One region of the Allobosea sp. 2RAB26 genome, then DNA from elsewhere that is predicted to be linked to it. Evidence: riboswitches for the same ligand, from Rfam matches in the RefSeq annotation. Region 1 holds a riboswitch; each other region holds the start of a gene.
The links. Region 1 has a riboswitch for cobalamin ahead of AB4118_RS14315 (CbtB domain-containing protein). Riboswitches for the same ligand answer to the same signal wherever they lie in the genome.
Positions count from the first base shown of each region.

Region 2: linked by a shared signal. The riboswitch ahead of AB4118_RS11355 (TonB-dependent receptor plug domain-containing protein) and the one ahead of AB4118_RS14315 (CbtB domain-containing protein) in region 1 are both predicted to bind cobalamin.
Region 3: linked by a shared signal. The riboswitch ahead of AB4118_RS21270 (ABC transporter substrate-binding protein) and the one ahead of AB4118_RS14315 (CbtB domain-containing protein) in region 1 are both predicted to bind cobalamin.
Region 4: linked by a shared signal. The riboswitch ahead of metE (5-methyltetrahydropteroyltriglutamate--homocysteine S-methyltransferase) and the one ahead of AB4118_RS14315 (CbtB domain-containing protein) in region 1 are both predicted to bind cobalamin.

Region 1 covers NZ_JBFRGS010000006.1:379,597-383,563, reverse strand. Annotated here, with positions in the region: gene cobW (cobalamin biosynthesis protein CobW) at 1-127, opposite strand, end outside; gene AB4118_RS14325 (DUF1636 family protein) at 132-521, opposite strand; gene AB4118_RS14320 (CbtA family protein) at 571-1,311, opposite strand; gene AB4118_RS14315 (CbtB domain-containing protein) at 1,324-1,503, opposite strand; cobalamin riboswitch at 1,542-1,724, opposite strand; gene cobU (bifunctional adenosylcobinamide kinase/adenosylcobinamide-phosphate guanylyltransferase) at 1,865-2,389, shown strand; gene cobO (cob(I)yrinic acid a,c-diamide adenosyltransferase) at 2,403-3,014, shown strand; gene cbiB (adenosylcobinamide-phosphate synthase CbiB) at 3,118-3,967, opposite strand, start outside.
Region 2 covers NZ_JBFRGS010000005.1:203,249-207,215, forward strand. Annotated here, with positions in the region: gene AB4118_RS11355 (TonB-dependent receptor plug domain-containing protein) at 1-1,323, opposite strand, end outside; cobalamin riboswitch at 1,445-1,644, opposite strand; gene ccoS (cbb3-type cytochrome oxidase assembly protein CcoS) at 1,662-1,838, opposite strand; gene AB4118_RS11365 (heavy metal translocating P-type ATPase) at 1,835-3,967, opposite strand, start outside.
Region 3 covers NZ_JBFRGS010000011.1:72,405-76,371, forward strand. Annotated here, with positions in the region: gene AB4118_RS21260 (ribonucleoside-diphosphate reductase subunit alpha) at 1-229, shown strand, start outside; gene AB4118_RS21265 (ribonucleotide-diphosphate reductase subunit beta) at 349-1,476, shown strand; cobalamin riboswitch at 1,567-1,776, shown strand; gene AB4118_RS21270 (ABC transporter substrate-binding protein) at 2,053-3,081, shown strand; gene AB4118_RS21275 (FecCD family ABC transporter permease) at 3,147-3,967, shown strand, end outside.
Region 4 covers NZ_JBFRGS010000011.1:53,505-57,471, reverse strand. Annotated here, with positions in the region: gene AB4118_RS21215 (TonB-dependent hemoglobin/transferrin/lactoferrin family receptor) at 1-1,759, opposite strand, end outside; cobalamin riboswitch at 2,058-2,282, shown strand; gene metE (5-methyltetrahydropteroyltriglutamate--homocysteine S-methyltransferase) at 2,392-3,967, shown strand, end outside.

The DNA of each region.
Region 1 (3,967 bases):
CGGCGATGCGCTTGCCCCCTGCATTCTCCAGCAGGTGCCGCACCAGTGTGGTCTTTCCGGCCCCGAGGAAGCCGGTGATGATCGTGCAGGGGATCTTGCCCAGCGAGCGGGCTTGGGGAGCGTTCATGATCTCATCCTTGTTGGCGCGCCGGGAGAGGCGGTACGCGCGCGACCACGCCCTTGCGGAACGAAGCGGGTCTTTCTTTCCAGGGAACGATACCGTTTGCGCTGGCTGCAAAGCTTGCAGCTGCGTCAACGATTTCGGCGATATGGGTGTCTGCGTCGAGATCGCCGATCAGATAGGTCCATTTGCCGTCGGCCGCCAAGGCGACGGTGCAGGGGCGATTGCAGACCGCGAGGCAGTCGACGGGTTCGACCGGAAGCGTCCCGCCGTCGCGCGCGATGCGTTCGCGCAGCGCCTCGGCAAAACCCAGTCCGGGCTGGTCGTAACCCTCCGGCAGGTCCGCCCGCGCGCGCCGGCAGGCGACGCAGACGAAAATGGTGACATCGCCTTCGGGCATAGGCCGGTTCCTTGGCTTCCGGCGCGATCCCGGGGGATCGCGCTCAGCGTCAGGCCTTGGCCGGGGCTGCGGCACGGCGCGTCGCCCAGGGCCAGAGCACGCCGACGGCAAAGCCGGTGGCGAGCCAGAGGGCAGCCTGGAGCGCGAGCGAGAGCGCGGCGAAATGCGCTGCGATTTCGGCAGGGACCTTGCTCTCCGGGGCGGCGGGATGTGGTGCGCCGATCAGATGCGGGACGAGCATGGCAAGCACGGCAAGTGCCCGCAGCCAGCTCGCCTCCGCCCGCAGGAAGACCCAGAGGCCGCCGGCGGTGACGAGCGCGGTGGCGATCCACCAGGTCTGGCGGTGGAGCAGTTCGGCTGACGCGCTGCCGGGCAATTCCGGTGCGAGCCCGGTCGCCGGCACGAGGCCGAAGGCCAGGAAGCCGCAAGCCGCCCAGATCAGTGCGGTCCGCTCAGTGATGGCATCGCCCGCTGCGATCATGCCGCCGAGCAGCAGGGCGGCAAAGCCGATCGCGGTCGCAATGGTGACGATGGTGGTGAAGGCCGTACGCTGCAAGCCGTCCTGTGGCTTCCACTCGGCGTGGTCGGCTGCGTCGGCGCCGCCATGGGCAAGGACGATCCTGGCATCGCCGGTGAAGCTGGCGTGCTGAAGCTCGACTGCGCGCAGTGCCGTCTCAAAGGTTTCCGCCTTGAGGATCAGCGGCGTGGTGGTGACATGCTGGAGTGCTGCTACCAGGAGCCCAGCAAGAAGCCCGGCCAGAAGACTGACCGTGAGAACACGATTGACCATGTTGCCTTTCCCTCAGTGGCAGGGAAAGGCGAGGGTGTGGCGCGTGTCGTGGGCTGCGTTGTGAACGCTGGTCGAATGGGCGAAGCCGACGGTGAAGATCAGGGCTGCGCCGAGTGCCAGGGCAGCTGCGACAGCCTTGACGCGCTCGGAAGCGCTGGCCTGGGTGGTGATCGAAGCCGTATTCGTCGTCATCTCGGTCTCCTTGGCCACCCCGCCGGCAGCCCGCTGGATTGCATCACTCGCTGACGGCAGGTCTCCTGGCTCGCGGGTCCGGATCTCTCGCCGCCTTCCCGGGACAATCCCAGTGGCCGATGGCGCGAAACTCGCCGCTTACAGTTGCGGGGGCAGCCGCGGTATCGCACCGCGTTCCCTTTTCACCTCCTTGCAGAGGCACCGTCGGCGATGATCATTAGCCATCTGCACGGTGCTGTGCAATGCAGCGATCGTGATTGCGAGCGCAGTGAAGCGATGTGATCTCTTGTCGCCTGTCCCGGCTTGCTTCGCTTCGCTCGCCAGGTCCGTTCCTTAGGCTGATCTTCCCTGGGCTGAGAGTTTGGCAGTGGCAGCGATCCTTTCCCCTCTCACCCTCGTTCTGGGCGGCGCCCGCTCCGGCAAGAGCCGCCATGCCGAGGCCCTGATCGAGATGGTGCCAGCGCCCTGGACCTATCTCGCCACGGCCCAGGCCTATGACGATGAGATGCGCGCCCGGATTGCCGAGCACCGCGCCCGCCGGTCGAAGGAGTGGATGACCATCGATGCTCCGCTGGACCTGGCGCAGGCGATCCGCGCGGTTCCCGCGGGGCAACCTGTCCTGGTGGACTGCCTGACGCTCTGGCTGACCAACGTGATACTGGCAGAGCAGGATGTGGCGGCTGCAAGCCGGGAACTGGTCGAGGCCTGCGTCGCGGCACGAGGCCCGGTGGTCCTGGTTTCCAACGAGGTTGGGCTCGGTATCGTGCCTGAGAATGCGCTCGCCCGGCGGTTCCGCGACGAGGCGGGGCGGCTGCACCAGATGCTTGCGGCGCGGGCCGACCGGGTGATCTTCATGGTCGCCGGTCTGCCGATGCAGGTGAAATGAGCAGGAGGTTCCGATGACGATCGATGCTGACGAGGCCGCCCGCCACAAGGCCAAGATGGAAAAGCGCAAGGCAGTGCAGGATGCCGAGGTTGCCGCCAAGACGATCGAAAAGGGACTCCTGATCGTCAATACGGGGCCAGGCAAGGGCAAGTCGACCGCCGCCTTCGGATTGATCCTGCGGGCTCTCGGCCATGACTGGCGCGTCGGGGTGGTGCAGTTCATCAAGGGCGCCTGGGCGACAGGGGAACGCAAGGCGCTCGACGCCTTCGGTGATCGCATCGTCTGGCACACGATGGGCGAAGGCTTCACCTGGGAAACGCAGGACAAGGCCCGCGACATCGCTGCCGCCGGGCGCGCCTTCGCCAAGGCCAAGGCGTTGATGGACGATCCGGAGATACGCCTGCTCGTGCTCGACGAACTCAATATCGCGCTGCGCTACGACTATCTGCCGCTGGCGGAGGTGGTCGAGACATTGGCGAGCCGGCGCCCTGATCTGCACATCGTCGTCACCGGCCGCAATGCCAAGCCCGAGTTGATCGCCGTCGCAGACCTCGTCACCGAGATGACGCTGGTCAAGCATCACTTCGCGGCGGGCGTGAAGGCACAGGCCGGGATCGAGTTCTGAGGCTGAGCCATCGACCCGAAACGTGAGTTGCGGCTTTCGGGAAAGTCGAAGCAAACACAGAAGGTGAGATCGTCGTTCCAGATGCGATGCCCGGTCCGATGAACTAGAGGGCGAGCGCGGTAGCGGCCCCCGCAACGGCGAGCCCCCACAGCAGCAGACATGCCCTCCGATAGAGAGCGAGCGCCCGCCGGATATCCGCCGCTTCCGCTTCGGCCCGGCCGTCCCCCATCCAGCCGTCGTCGACCCTGACCTCGCCATAGACGCGCGGGCCCGCCAGACGGAGGCCTAGCGCACCTGCCATCGCGGCTTCCGGCCAACCGGCATTGGGCGAACGATGATGGCGGGCATCGCGTCGGACAGCTCGCCACGCATTGGCGGGGTCTGACGTTTTGTCGAGTGCGGCGGCTGCGGTCAGCAGCAGCGCGGTGAGGCGAGAGGCGGGAAGGTTGACGAGGTCGTCGAGACGCGCCGCCGCCCAGCCGAAGGCGAGGTGGCGCGGTGTCTTGTGGCCGATCATCGAATCGGCGGTATTGATCGCCTTGTAGAGCGCGCCGCCCGGCAGGCCGCCGACGCCGAGCCAGAAAGCCGGAGCGACGATCCCGTCCGAGAAATTCTCGGCAAGGCTTTCGATTGCGGCGCGGGAAACTCCGGCTTCGTCGAGGGTTTCGGGGTTGCGGCCGACAATCATCGAAACGGCCATGCGTCCGCCTTTGAGCCCGTCCCGCTCCAGTCCTTCGGCGACCCGTGCGACATGCTCGTGCAGGCTGCGCTGTGCGATGAGGCTGGAGGCGACGAGCGCGAGGGGCAGCCAGCCAAGCGGGCCGAGGCCGCGGCAGAGCAGGGTGAGCCCCCATGAGATGGCAAATGTGGCGGCAAGCAGCAGCGCGAGGGCGAGGCCGCCGGCCGCCTTGCGCACGATGAAGGGGGCGCTCTCGCGATTGAGCATCCGGTCG
Region 2 (3,967 bases), on a different contig from region 1:
CAGGGTCGGCGCCTTGAAACCTGTGCCGTAGCTCGCCTTCAGCTTGGTCTCGGTTCCCGGCACGATATAGGCCGGCGCGATGCGGTAGGTCGTGTGGCCGCCGAAGGTCTCGTCATCGTCGTAGCGGATGTTCGAGACCATGAAGAGCCTGTCGCTGAAATTCGACTGCAGTTCGGCAAAGGCGCCAGTATTGCCATTGGATGCCGTGAGGGCGCGGGTTTCCAGCCGCTCGCGCTCATATTGCAGGCCCATCACCAGGGTCTGGCCCTTCATCAGCTCCAGGTCGCCGCGCCAGTCGACCTTGGTGCGTTCGCCGAGATTCTCCGTCGGCAGGCCGAGGATACCAATGGCATTGGGAATGCGGTTGGAACGGTCCTGGTTGCTGTAGGACAGTCCGAAGCGATTGACGAAGCGCCCGCCGAGCGGATCCCAGACGACCTCTCCGCGCGTGAAGGCCTGCTTATAGTCCTGGCTGCTGCGGAAGCCGCTGGGCGTGCTGGGAAAACCGGAATCGCCGGTGAAGAGCAGGTAGCCGTCGGTGTAGCGGCCGACCCAGTTCAGCGACAGCGTATCGGACAGCGCGACGCCCAACCGGGCCGAATAGGTCCAGTTGTCGTAGGAGTTTGGATTGATGCGGCGCCCGGGTGGAACGAGACCGGCAGGTGTCACCGGGGTCGAATCCGATTTGAAATGGGCGATGCTGAGGGCGTAGTTGAAGCGGTCGTCGCCGCCGCTCAGACTGACCGCCTGGTTGAAGGTGCCGTATGAGCCGGCCTCGGCGCGGGCCGTCAGCTTTGGCGGACCGTCACCGCGCTTGGTCGTGATCGAGATGACACCGCCCAGTGCATTGGCGCCGTAGAGGCCGCTTTGCGGACCGCGCAGCACTTCGATGCGCTCGATGTCGTCGGTCAGCACCGAGCCGAAATCGAAGGAGCGGTTCGGCGTCGACGGGTCGTTGGCCTCGATGCCGTCGATCAGGACCTTGACGTGGTTGGAGTTGGTGCCGCGCATGAAGACCGAGGTCTGCCCGCCCGGGCCGCCGATCTGCACGATATTGAGGCCGGGAACGGCGGCCAGGGCCTGCGGCAGGGTTCGGCGCTGCTCGCGCTGGATATCGCCGGCGGTGATGACGGTCACGGAATTGGCGATCTCGCGGGCTGGCGTGGGCCGCGTCGTCGCGCTGACGACGATCTCGTCGAGGGAAATCGCTTCCGGAGCGGACTGGGCCGAGCTCCGGCCGGCGGGCAGGGAGCTGGCAGAGACGAGAAGCGGCAGGACTATGAGCAGCCGGCCGCGCCGGGCGGTCGGGGAAAGGCGGATCACTGGTGAAACCTCGGGCGTTGACGTCAGTGGCACGTCACCGCGAACGCGAGGCCCCGCCCGCTGCCCTTGGCCAGCGTGCAGTTCAACAAGCGATCGAAACACCCCGTCCGAACGTGTTCGCGTGTGACCACGGCTGACGGCAGGTCTCCTGGCTCGCGGGTCGGTGCCTTGACGCCGCCTTCCCAGGTCCGAGGGCCCAGTGGCGTGTGGCGAAAGGCTCGCCGCTTACAGTTGCGGGGGCAGCCACGGCATTGAATGGCGAACCATCCGCACCGCATTCCCTTTTGATCCCCTAAGGGAACCGTCGCCGGCGAGGTAAGGCCGGAACGGCAGCGGCGTCAATGATCGTTGAGGTTGGTGTCCCCAGGTGAGCGCAGGTCGTCATCCCTGAGGATGCGCCAGCTCGGCCCCTCGAGATCGCTGAACTGGCCGGTGCGCATGCACCAGAAGAAGGCTGCCAGCCCCAGCAGTCCGAGACCGAGCGCCAGCGGGAACAGGATCACCAGGATGTTCATGCGCTTGCTCCCGTATTCTGGCCGGGCAGGCCGCGCCCGGCGCGCAGGGCGTTCAGCGTGACCACCAGCGACGAGCCCGACATCGCGACGGCAGCAACCAGCGGCGTCGCGAACCCCGCGACGGCAATCGGCACCGCGACGGCATTGTACAACACCGCGAACCAGAGGTTTTCCAGCATGAGGTTGCGGGCGCTGCGGGCGATGCGCAGGCTGTCGGCGACCGGCATCAGGCTGTCGCCGATGAAGACGATGTCGGCCGATGCCTGCGCCAGGTCGGTCGCGCTGATCGGAGAGATCGAGACATGGGCCTTGGCAAGGGCCGGGGCGTCGTTCAACCCATCCCCGATCATCAGCACCTTGCGCCCCTTGGCGCTGAGCCGGTCGAGGGCCTTGAGCTTCTCGTCGGGGCGCAGGCCGGATTCGGCCTCCGTGATGCCGAGGGCCAACGCGACAGGCGCAACAGCTTCGCTCCGGTCGCCGGAGAGGATACGGATCTCGAGGCCAAGCTCGCGCAACGCGGCAATGCAGTCGCGCGCCTCCGGCCGTATCTGCTGGTCAACCGCGAAGACGGCGCATTCATTGCCATGGCGCCACGCGATCAGGGAGGCAGCCGGATGGCGGGCGGCGACGATTGCGGCTTCGGCCCCGACCCCGCAATAGCCGACACTGCCGAGGCGGGTTTCGATCCCGCCGACGATCGCGCTCAAGCCTGCGCCATGATTTTCGCTGACATCGCTCGCAGGTGCGGGATTGCCGGCGGCACGGGCGATGGCGCGGGCGAGAGGGTGGCGGCTCGCGGCAGCCAATCGGCCGGCGGCCTGCAAGGTTGCGGCATCGATCTCGTCGCCATTGACCAGATCGGGGTCAGGCAAGGTGAGTGTGCCGGTCTTGTCGAAGACTGCGACATCAGCCTCGGCGAGGCGTTCCAGCGCATCACCCTGTTTCAACATGACCTTGCGCTTGAACAGGGCTGAGGCGGCAACGACCTGCACGGCTGGAATCGCGAGCCCGAGCGCGCAGGGGCAGGTGATGATCAAAACGGTGATGGCGATGATCAGGGCTTCGGGCCAGGGCAGACCGAAGGCGATCCAGCCCAAGAGAGTCGCGAGCGCAGTGGCGTGGACAAGAGGGGCGTAGAGCCTGGCCGCCCGGTCGGAGAGCTTGACATAGCGCGACCGGCTTTCGACCGCGCGCGCCATCAGCGCATCGATCTCATCGAGCAGCGTGCCGCTGGCGGCAGCCGCGACCTTTACCGTCAAGGCTCCGGAGAGGTTGAGGGTACCGGCATAGACCTGTGCGCCGGGCGCGACGGCGTGCGGCAGGGTTTCGCCCGTGACCAGACTCTGGTCGATTTCGGAATGGCCGGTCTCGATGACGCCATCGACGCTGATGCGCTCGCCGGGCTGGATCAGGACACGGTCGCCCGTGGCGATCGCCGCGATCGGCATCACCACCGCCTCGCCATTCGGCATCAGCCGGGTCGCTGTTTCCGCCTTCAGCGCGGCGAGATTGCCGGCGAGGTCGCGCGTGCGGCGGCGCATCAGCTGGTCGAGATAGCGCCCGATCAGCAGGAAGAAGATCAGCATCACCGCGCCGTCGAAATAAGCATGCTCGGCGTGGTTCCAGGTCACCACCACCGACATGCCGAGCGCGAGCACGATGCCAAGCGTGATCGGCACGTCCATGTTGACGGCGCCGGCGCGCAGTGCCCGGAGAGCGCTCTCGAAGAAGGGGCGGCCGGCATAGGCGGCGGTCGGCAAGGCAATCAGGGCCGAGAGCCAGTGAAAGAAGTCGCGCGTGACCGGATTGATGTCACTGCTATTGCCCGACCAGACCGAGACGGAGAGCAGCATGATATTCATCGAGGCGAAGCCGGCGACGCCGAGATAGCGCAACAGCCGCCTTTCCTCGCTTGTGTCGTCATCCCGCCCGGAGGCCGGCAGGAAGGGGTATGCCTTGAAGCCGAGCCGGGAGAGGCGCTCGATCACGGCCTCGGGGCGCAGCGCGCCTTCCGTCCACTCGACCGTGACGCGCGTCAGCGCGAGATTGACGCGGGCGCTGAGGATACCGGCCTCGCGGGCGAGGCCGTTCTCTATCGCGTGCATGCAGCCGGCGCAGCGGATGTTCTC
Region 3 (3,967 bases), on a different contig from region 1:
TCGCCTCGCCTGGCGGCTCGGCCTGAAGACGACCTATTACCTGCGCGCGCTCTCGGCGACCCATGTCGAGAAGTCGACGCTGAAGGGCACTGACGGCAAGCTCAACGCGGTGTCGGCAACGGTCCCCGTCGCGTCCAAGCCGATCCTCGTCGACATCCCGCTCGACAATGGCATGGCCGTGCCGAACGCCTGCTCGATCGACGATCCGACCTGCGAAGCCTGCCAGTGAGGCAGCGGCGGCATCCACGCTCGCCTTCGCGATGGATGCCCGGCCCTGCCCGATAGCGAACGATACGGACGGCCGGGGCAGACCCGGCCATGACATTCAGACCCGATTGGATATTCATCATGCTCGACTGGTCAGACAGCAAGCCTGCCACCGCCCTCGATCTCAATCCGGCCGCGCCCGGCGGAACCTCTGCCGATGCCACCGGCCTCGGCGAGATCGATCGCTCCGGCGGCCGCGTCAGCGTCGACGAGAAGCGGATGATCAACTGCCGCGCCGATGTGAACCAGCTCCTGCCGCTCAAGTACAAATGGGCCTGGGAGAAATACCTCGCCGGCTGCAACAATCACTGGATGCCGACAGAGGTCTCGATGCAGGCCGATATCGCTCTGTGGAAGTCGAAGGACGGGCTGACCGAGGACGAGCGCCGCACGATCAAGCGCAATCTCGGCTTCTTCGCGGCCTCGGAAAGCCTCGTCGCCAACAACATCGTGCTCGCGATCTACCGTCATCTCACCAATCCGGAATGCCGGCAGTACCTGCTGCGCCAGGCTTTCGAGGAGGCGGTGCACACCCACACCTTCCAGTACATCGTCGAGAGTCTCGGCCTCGACGAGGGCGAACTCTTCAACATGTATCGCGAGGTGCCCTCGATCACCGACAAAGCGGCCTGGGCCCTGAAGCACACCCAGCATCTCGACGATCCCGATTTCGAGACCGGCACGCCCGAGGCCGATCAGGCCTTCCTGCGCGACCTCGTCGCCTTCTACGTGATCTTCGAGGGCATGTGGTTCTATACCGGCTTCGCCCAGATCCTGTCGCTCGGCCGACGCAACAAGATGGTCGGCATCGCCGAGCAGTACCAGTACATCCTGCGCGACGAGAGCATTCACCTGAATTTCGGCATCGACGTGATCAACCAGATCAAGATCGAGAACCCGCATCTCTGGACCAAGGCCTTCCAGGACGAGCTGCGCGGCATGATCCGCGACGCTGCCGAACTCGAGGCCGCCTATGGCCGGGACACCATGCCGCGCGGCTTCCTCGGCCTGAATGCTGCGCTCTGCGAGCAGTACATGCATTTCATCGCCAACCGCCGTTGCGCGCAGCTCGGCCTCGCGCCGGTCTTCGCGGAAACGGAAAACCCGTTCCCCTGGATGAGCGAGGCGATGGACCTGAAGAAGGAGAAGAACTTCTTCGAGACCCGCGTCATCGAATACCAGAACGGCGGCGCCCTGAGCTGGGAGTGAGCCGAGAAGGATGGAGCCGTCTCGCTGCAGGGCTCCATCAGCAGGCGGTGTGGTCGGTGCCTGCGGCTTGACGCCGCCTTGGGCCCCTCTATGGTCGGCCGCGATCAAGGTTCCTCGGGTCCAGGCCCGAAGCTAAGAGGGAATTCGGTGAGGCGCCCTGCGCCGAATCCGAGGCTGCCCCCGCAACTGTAAGCGGCGAGCTCTTCTCCCAACGTCCACTGGCGCTCTCACGCCGGGAAGGCCGGGCGAAGCCAGCGCTGACCCGCGAGCCAGGAGACCTGCCCTGATCGCAGAAGCGTCTTTCGGGCGGGGTGTCCGGGGGGATTTGCGTCGGCGGCAGGTCGTAGACCCGCACCCCCGAACCGATCCGCTCAAGCTCCCGGCTCGTCATCTCGGGGAGCGATGAATTCCATGTCCATGATGCCGAACCACGCGGTCGCAGCCGCGGCAGAGCGCTTGACGCAGACTCGTCGAGCAGTCTATCAAAATTGTAATATTGTTGCATTACAGGATCGGCCGTGCGAGGCCCCCGAGCCTCGCGACGCATGCCGCCGCTCGACGCTATCGGAGACTTCAATGCGCAGCGCCGCACGCCTTTCTTGCCTTTCGTTCGTCGCAGCCATCGGCATGTCGATGTCCGGAGCGGCCTTGGCCGCGCCGACGCAGTATCCGCTGACGCTGGAGAATTGCCGGGAGACGATAACGTTCAACCAGGCGCCAAAGCGCGTCGTGGCGGTCGGACAGACGCAGACCGAGATCCTCTACGCGCTCGGGCTCGGCGACAAGGTCGTGGGCACAGCCGTGTGGTTCAGCCCTGTCGCGAAGCCCTATGAGGCGGTCAACGCCAAGGTGAAGCGGCTTGCCGACAACGATCCGAGTTTCGAGGCCGTCGTCGCCCAGGAACCCGACCTCGTGACTGCGATGTTCGAATGGCATATCGGCCCCAACGGCATCGTCGGCAAGCGCGACCAGTTTGCGAAGCTGAAGGTGCCGACCTATGTCTCGCCCACCGACTGCGTCGGAAAGGACAATTCCGGGCCGGGCGACGGCGTCCGCACGCAGATGTTCACGATGGATCTCGTCTACCGCAATATTCGCGAGTTCGGGCAGATCTTCGACGTCTCCGATCGCGCCGAGGCGCTGGTCGCCGAATTGAAGGCCCGCGAGGACAAGGCGGTCGCTTCTGTGGCCGGTATCAAGCCGCAGGATGTCCCCGTCGTGGTCTGGTTCTCCAGCAAGGACATCAAGGGCGACGCCTTCCTGGCCGGCAAGAATGGCGTGCCTGCCTATATCCTGTCGAAGCTCGGCGCCCGGAACGTCATCACCACCAACGAGGAATGGCCGCTGGTTGGTTGGGAGACCGTCGCTTCCGCCAACCCTGCCGTCATCGTCGTGGTCAAGATGGATCGCCGGCGTTTCCCAGCAGATGACATCAATCTCAAGCTCGACTTCCTCAAGACCGACGCGGTTGCGAGCAAGCTCGACGCCAGCCGGCAGCAGCGGATCGTGATCATGGATGTCGGCGCGACCAGGGCCGGGCTTGATACGATCGACGGCATCGAGGCGCTGGCCAACGGCATCAAGAGCTTCGGCCTCACCAAGTGAGCCATGGAGTGGTTCGGCCCAACTGGTTGGCGAGGGGCGCAGTAGCGATCCTCGCCTTCGTCGTGATGATACTCGCGATCGCGCTCGCCGTGACAATCGGCGAAATGTCGATCCCGCTTGCCACGGTCTTCAGGGCCCTGGGCAACGGGTTGTTCGATCTCGACTACCCCGTGAGCGCGATCCAGCAGGGCGTCATCTTCGACTACCGGTTGAGCCGGGCTGTGGTGGCGGCCCTCTGCGGAGGAGCGCTCGCGCTTTCGGGCGCAATCCTGCAGGCGCTGCTGCGCAATCCGCTCGCAGAGCCCTATATCCTCGGTATCTCGGCCGGAGCCTCGACGGGTGCGGTCGCGGTGATGATCCTGGGCTTCGGCGGTGCTGCGCTCAGCATATCTGGCGGTGCCTTCCTCGGCGCCATTGCTGCGCTCGTCATCGTTGCCTTGCTCGCCGCAGGGGCCGGTGGCGCGACCGACCGCGTGATCCTCGCAGGCGTCGCCGGATCGCAGCTGTTCAATGCGGCGACCGCGACGATCGTCACCACGCTGGCCAGTGCCGAACAGGCCCGCGGCGTGATGTTCTGGCTTCTCGGTAATTTCGGGGGGGTGCGCTGGCCCGATGTCTGGCTCGCTACGCCAGTGGCCTTCGCGGGCTTCGCTGTCTGCATCTTTCATACGAAGGCGCTCGATGCGTTCGCCTTCGGCGCGGATGCCGCGGCCGCGTTGGGCGTGGCGGTGACCCGCGTGCGCATCGTGCTGTTCGTGACGACGGCTGTGATGACAGCGACCATGGTCAGTATCGTCGGCACGATCGGGTTCGTCGGTCTCGTCATACCCCACGCCGCGCGCTTCCTGACGGGCCCAGCCCATGCCCGGCTGCTCCCGGCATGCCT
Region 4 (3,967 bases), on a different contig from region 1:
AGGTCAGATCGGTCGAACCGAGGATCGGCGCGAAGTTCTGAATGAAGTCCTTGTAATCGGCGTGGAAGACGCCGACCGAGAACCAGCCATTGTCGAAGCGGCCGCGGATGCCGGCTTCGTAGGACGTGACGCTCTCGGGCTTGAGATCCGGGTTCGGGATCAGGTTCTGGGTGCCCATCGGCAGCGACGTATAGAGCTGCTGCGCGGTCGGCATCTTGAAGCCCTGGGCGTAGCGGGCATAGAGCGAATAGGTCTCGTCGAGCTTGAAGATCGTGCCGACCTGCGGGATCAGCTTATGCGAGTCGATCTCGCGCGGAGCCTTGCCCGGCACGATGACGTAGCCTGGCCCAATGCTCGGGTCGATCTTGTAATTGGCGTAACGGACGCCCGGCGTGATCGTCCAGCGACCGTTCAGCAATTCGATTTCGTCCTGCAGATAGAAATCGTAGCGCGTCGTCGTCGCGTTGGCGAAGTTGAAGCCGCCTGCAATCGTCGTGGTGGTGACGCCGGTCGACATGTTCCGGACGTCGTCGCGACGCTCATAATCGGTCTTGGTGACGTCGCCCTGGAACCCGTAGGTCAGCCTGTGGAAGCTCGAGCCGAGCGCGAAGCTCGACTTGGCCTGGATGTCGAGCTGGGAGAATTGTTCGGAATAGTCGAGGAAGCCGCGGGTGAAACGCTGCTGGTTGTTGGTCTGCGTCTGGTAGCGATTATTGGTGACCTCACGCTTCTGTGGCGAGAACGATGCCTGCCAGCGGATCGAGTCGAGGAAGCTCGTGCCGACATCCCATTGATGCTCGAAGGCGATGCGCTGGCGTGACTTCACTTCATCTCGGATATAGGGTCCGTTGCGGAGACCAGACGCCAAGACATTGTAGTCCCAGAGCTGATTTACCTTTGAGCTGTTGTTGAAATACTCTCCGGTCAGCTTGAACGTATGGTCTGTCGTCGGCGAGAAGACGATCTTGCCGAAGGCGTTCCAAACCGTGCTGTCGAGCGGGTTCAGCGTGTCGCAGCCGAGATAGCGCAGGCTCGGCACGGGGCAGCCCCAGCGGCCGCCATCGGCCCGGGCACGGCTGAGTTTGGCCTCCTCCGCCGTCTTCTGGCTCAGGCCGACAATGGCCTCGAGGGCAGGGGTGAGCCTGAAGGCCGCAATGCCGGTCTTGGTGAAGGAGCGGTCGAAACTGTCATACCCGGCATCGAGACGTACGGCATACGGCTTGTCCTTGCCTTTCAGCAGGTCCTGGGGATCGAGCGTACGATAGGCGACGATGCCGCCCAGAGCATCGGCGCCCCAGAGCACGGAGCCCGGGCCACGCACGATCTCGACGCTCTTCAGGAAGGGCATCTCGACAAAGTTGCGATTGCCATCAGTGATGCGCTCGATCACACGCGATCCATCGACCTGCATCTGGACGCGGTTGCCGCCGACCCCCCGGATCGTGAAGCCATCGAGGTTGCCGAACGGGTCGGTGCCGCTGGTGAGGCGGTTGACGCTGACGCCCGGCTGGTAGCGGACGAGGTCCTGCATGTCGCGCGTCATGCGCTCGTCGAGTTCCTGCCGTGAGATAACGTTCACGACGCCGGGAACATCGAGAACCTGCTTTTCACCGCGTGTCGCCGTGACCGTAATCTGGTCGAGCGTGAACGCCGGTGACGCACTGCCGCCATCTGCGATCGCTTGAGAGTAACAAATCGTGCTTTGAAGGATTGTAAAAAGGAAAGCGGCTGAAAAATATAGTTTTGATTTTTTCTTCATTGGAAGGCCCCAGTCCATTTGCGGGTGGATGTAGTCCGCTGGTACTAGGATTCGCAATTGTAAATTTGACACAGTGTTTTCTGATGTAATTTTGTAGCGTGAAGTACATTTGAAATCTATAATAGATATAGATTCTAATTATTCTACTTTAGCAATTGCGCGGGAACTGCTTGCCCCGCATCGCCTGCGCGCGACCACGGAACATCCCGCCGTCGGGAGCAGCGTCAGTCGGCGCAGATAGCGACATGGAGACATAAAGATGTCTTTATATTCCCATTGACTGCGGCGAGCATTTGGACCTAGGTTGGGGTGTCGTGGTTCTCCGGGTCTGTTTGCCCGGAGCTAAGAGGGAAGCCGGTGCGTCGAGGTCGCTATTGACCTGGGCAAGGCCGGCGCTGCCCCCGCAACTGTAAGCGGTGAGCCGCTGTCCAAGATGTGTCACTGAGGCCGGCAAGGTCTCGGGAAGGCCGGACAGCAGCGATGACCCGTGAGCCAGGAGACCTGCCTCGACGAACTGAACGTCCTCGGGCGGGGTGTCCCGGTGGAGCGCTTTGCGATTGCGCAGGCTCTTCGCCGGCGGAATCCTGGACGCGTCCGCTTTGGCCTTTGCTCCCAACTTCTGGGGTAAGCCTATGTCATCTTCACTTCCTGTCGCGACCCTTGGGACGCCGCGCATTGGTCCGCGCCGCGAACTCAAACTCGCTCTCGAAAGCTATTGGTCGGGCAAGTCGACCGAAAGGGACCTGCTCGACACCGCCGCCGCATTGCGCGCCGCCAACTGGGCCCGCCAGAAGGCACGCGGTGTCACCGTCATCCCGTCGAACGACTTTTCGTTCTACGATCAGGTGCTGGACACCAGCGTGATGGTCGGCGCGATTCCCGAGATCTATGGCTGGAAGGGTGGTCCGGTCGGGCTGGCGACCTATTTCGCCATGGCGCGAGGTGCGCAAAGCGAGACCGAGCCGCACACCTCCTGCGGCCATGCCCACCACGACCACGAGCATTCCCACGGCGCCCCGGCGCAGGAAATGACCAAGTGGTTCGACACCAACTACCACTACATGGTGCCGGAATTCGCGACCGGACAGCGCTTCGCACTGTCCTCGCTCAAGGCGGTCGACGAGTATCGTGAGGCCAAGTCACTCGGCTACGACACCCGCCCCGTTCTGCTTGGGCCGGTCACCTATCTGAAGCTCGGCAAGAGCAAGGACGCCAGCCTCGATCCGCTCTCGCTGCTCGGCGAGTTGCTGCCGGTCTATATCGATGTGCTGCGCCGCCTTTCCGCCAATGGTGCCGAATGGGTCCAGATCGACGAGCCTTGTCTGGTGCTCGATCTCGACGAGGCCGCCCGCGACGCCCTGCGCCGGACCTATGCCACCATCGCCCATGCCCTGCCGCAGCTGAAGATCATGCTGACGACCTATTTCGGTGGTCTCGGCGACAATCTCGACACGGCGGTCACGCTGCCTGTCGCAGGCCTTCATCTCGACCTCGTGCGCGCTCCCGCGCAGCTCGAGGAGGTGCTGACCAAGGCGCCGCGCGGGCTCGTGCTGTCGCTCGGCATGATCGATGGCCGCAACATCTGGCGGGCCAACCTGCCGGCGCTGCTCGACCGGCTCGAGCCGGTTGTCGCCAGGCGCGGCACCGACCATGTCCAGATCGCGCCCTCCTGCTCGCTGCTGCACACGCCGATCGATCTCGATCTCGAAACCGATCTCGATTCCGACCTGAAGAGCTGGCTCGCCTTCTCCGTGCAGAAGATGGGCGAACTCTCGGTGCTGGGCAAAGCCCTGGCGGGTGGCCGCGACAGCGTCGGGGATGCCCTGGACGCTTCGGCGGCCGCAGCGGCGGCCCGAAAGGCCTCGCCGAAAGTCCACGATGCCGCAGTGGCTGCGCGTGTCGCGGCGGTGACGCCCAGCATGACGGACCGCAAGAGCCCCTTCGCAGCCCGAGCGAAATTGCAGCGCGAACGCTTCAACCTGCCAGCCTTCCCGACGACAACGATCGGCTCCTTTCCGCAGACCGCCGAGGTCCGCAAGGCCCGCTCGGCTCATGCCAAGGGCCTGATCAGCGATGCCGACTATGAGCAATTCCTGCGTGAGGAGACGGAGCGCACGGTGCGCTGGCAGGAGGAGATTGGCCTCGACGTGCTCGTCCATGGCGAGTTCGAGCGCAACGACATGGTGCAGTATTTTGGCGAGCAGCTCG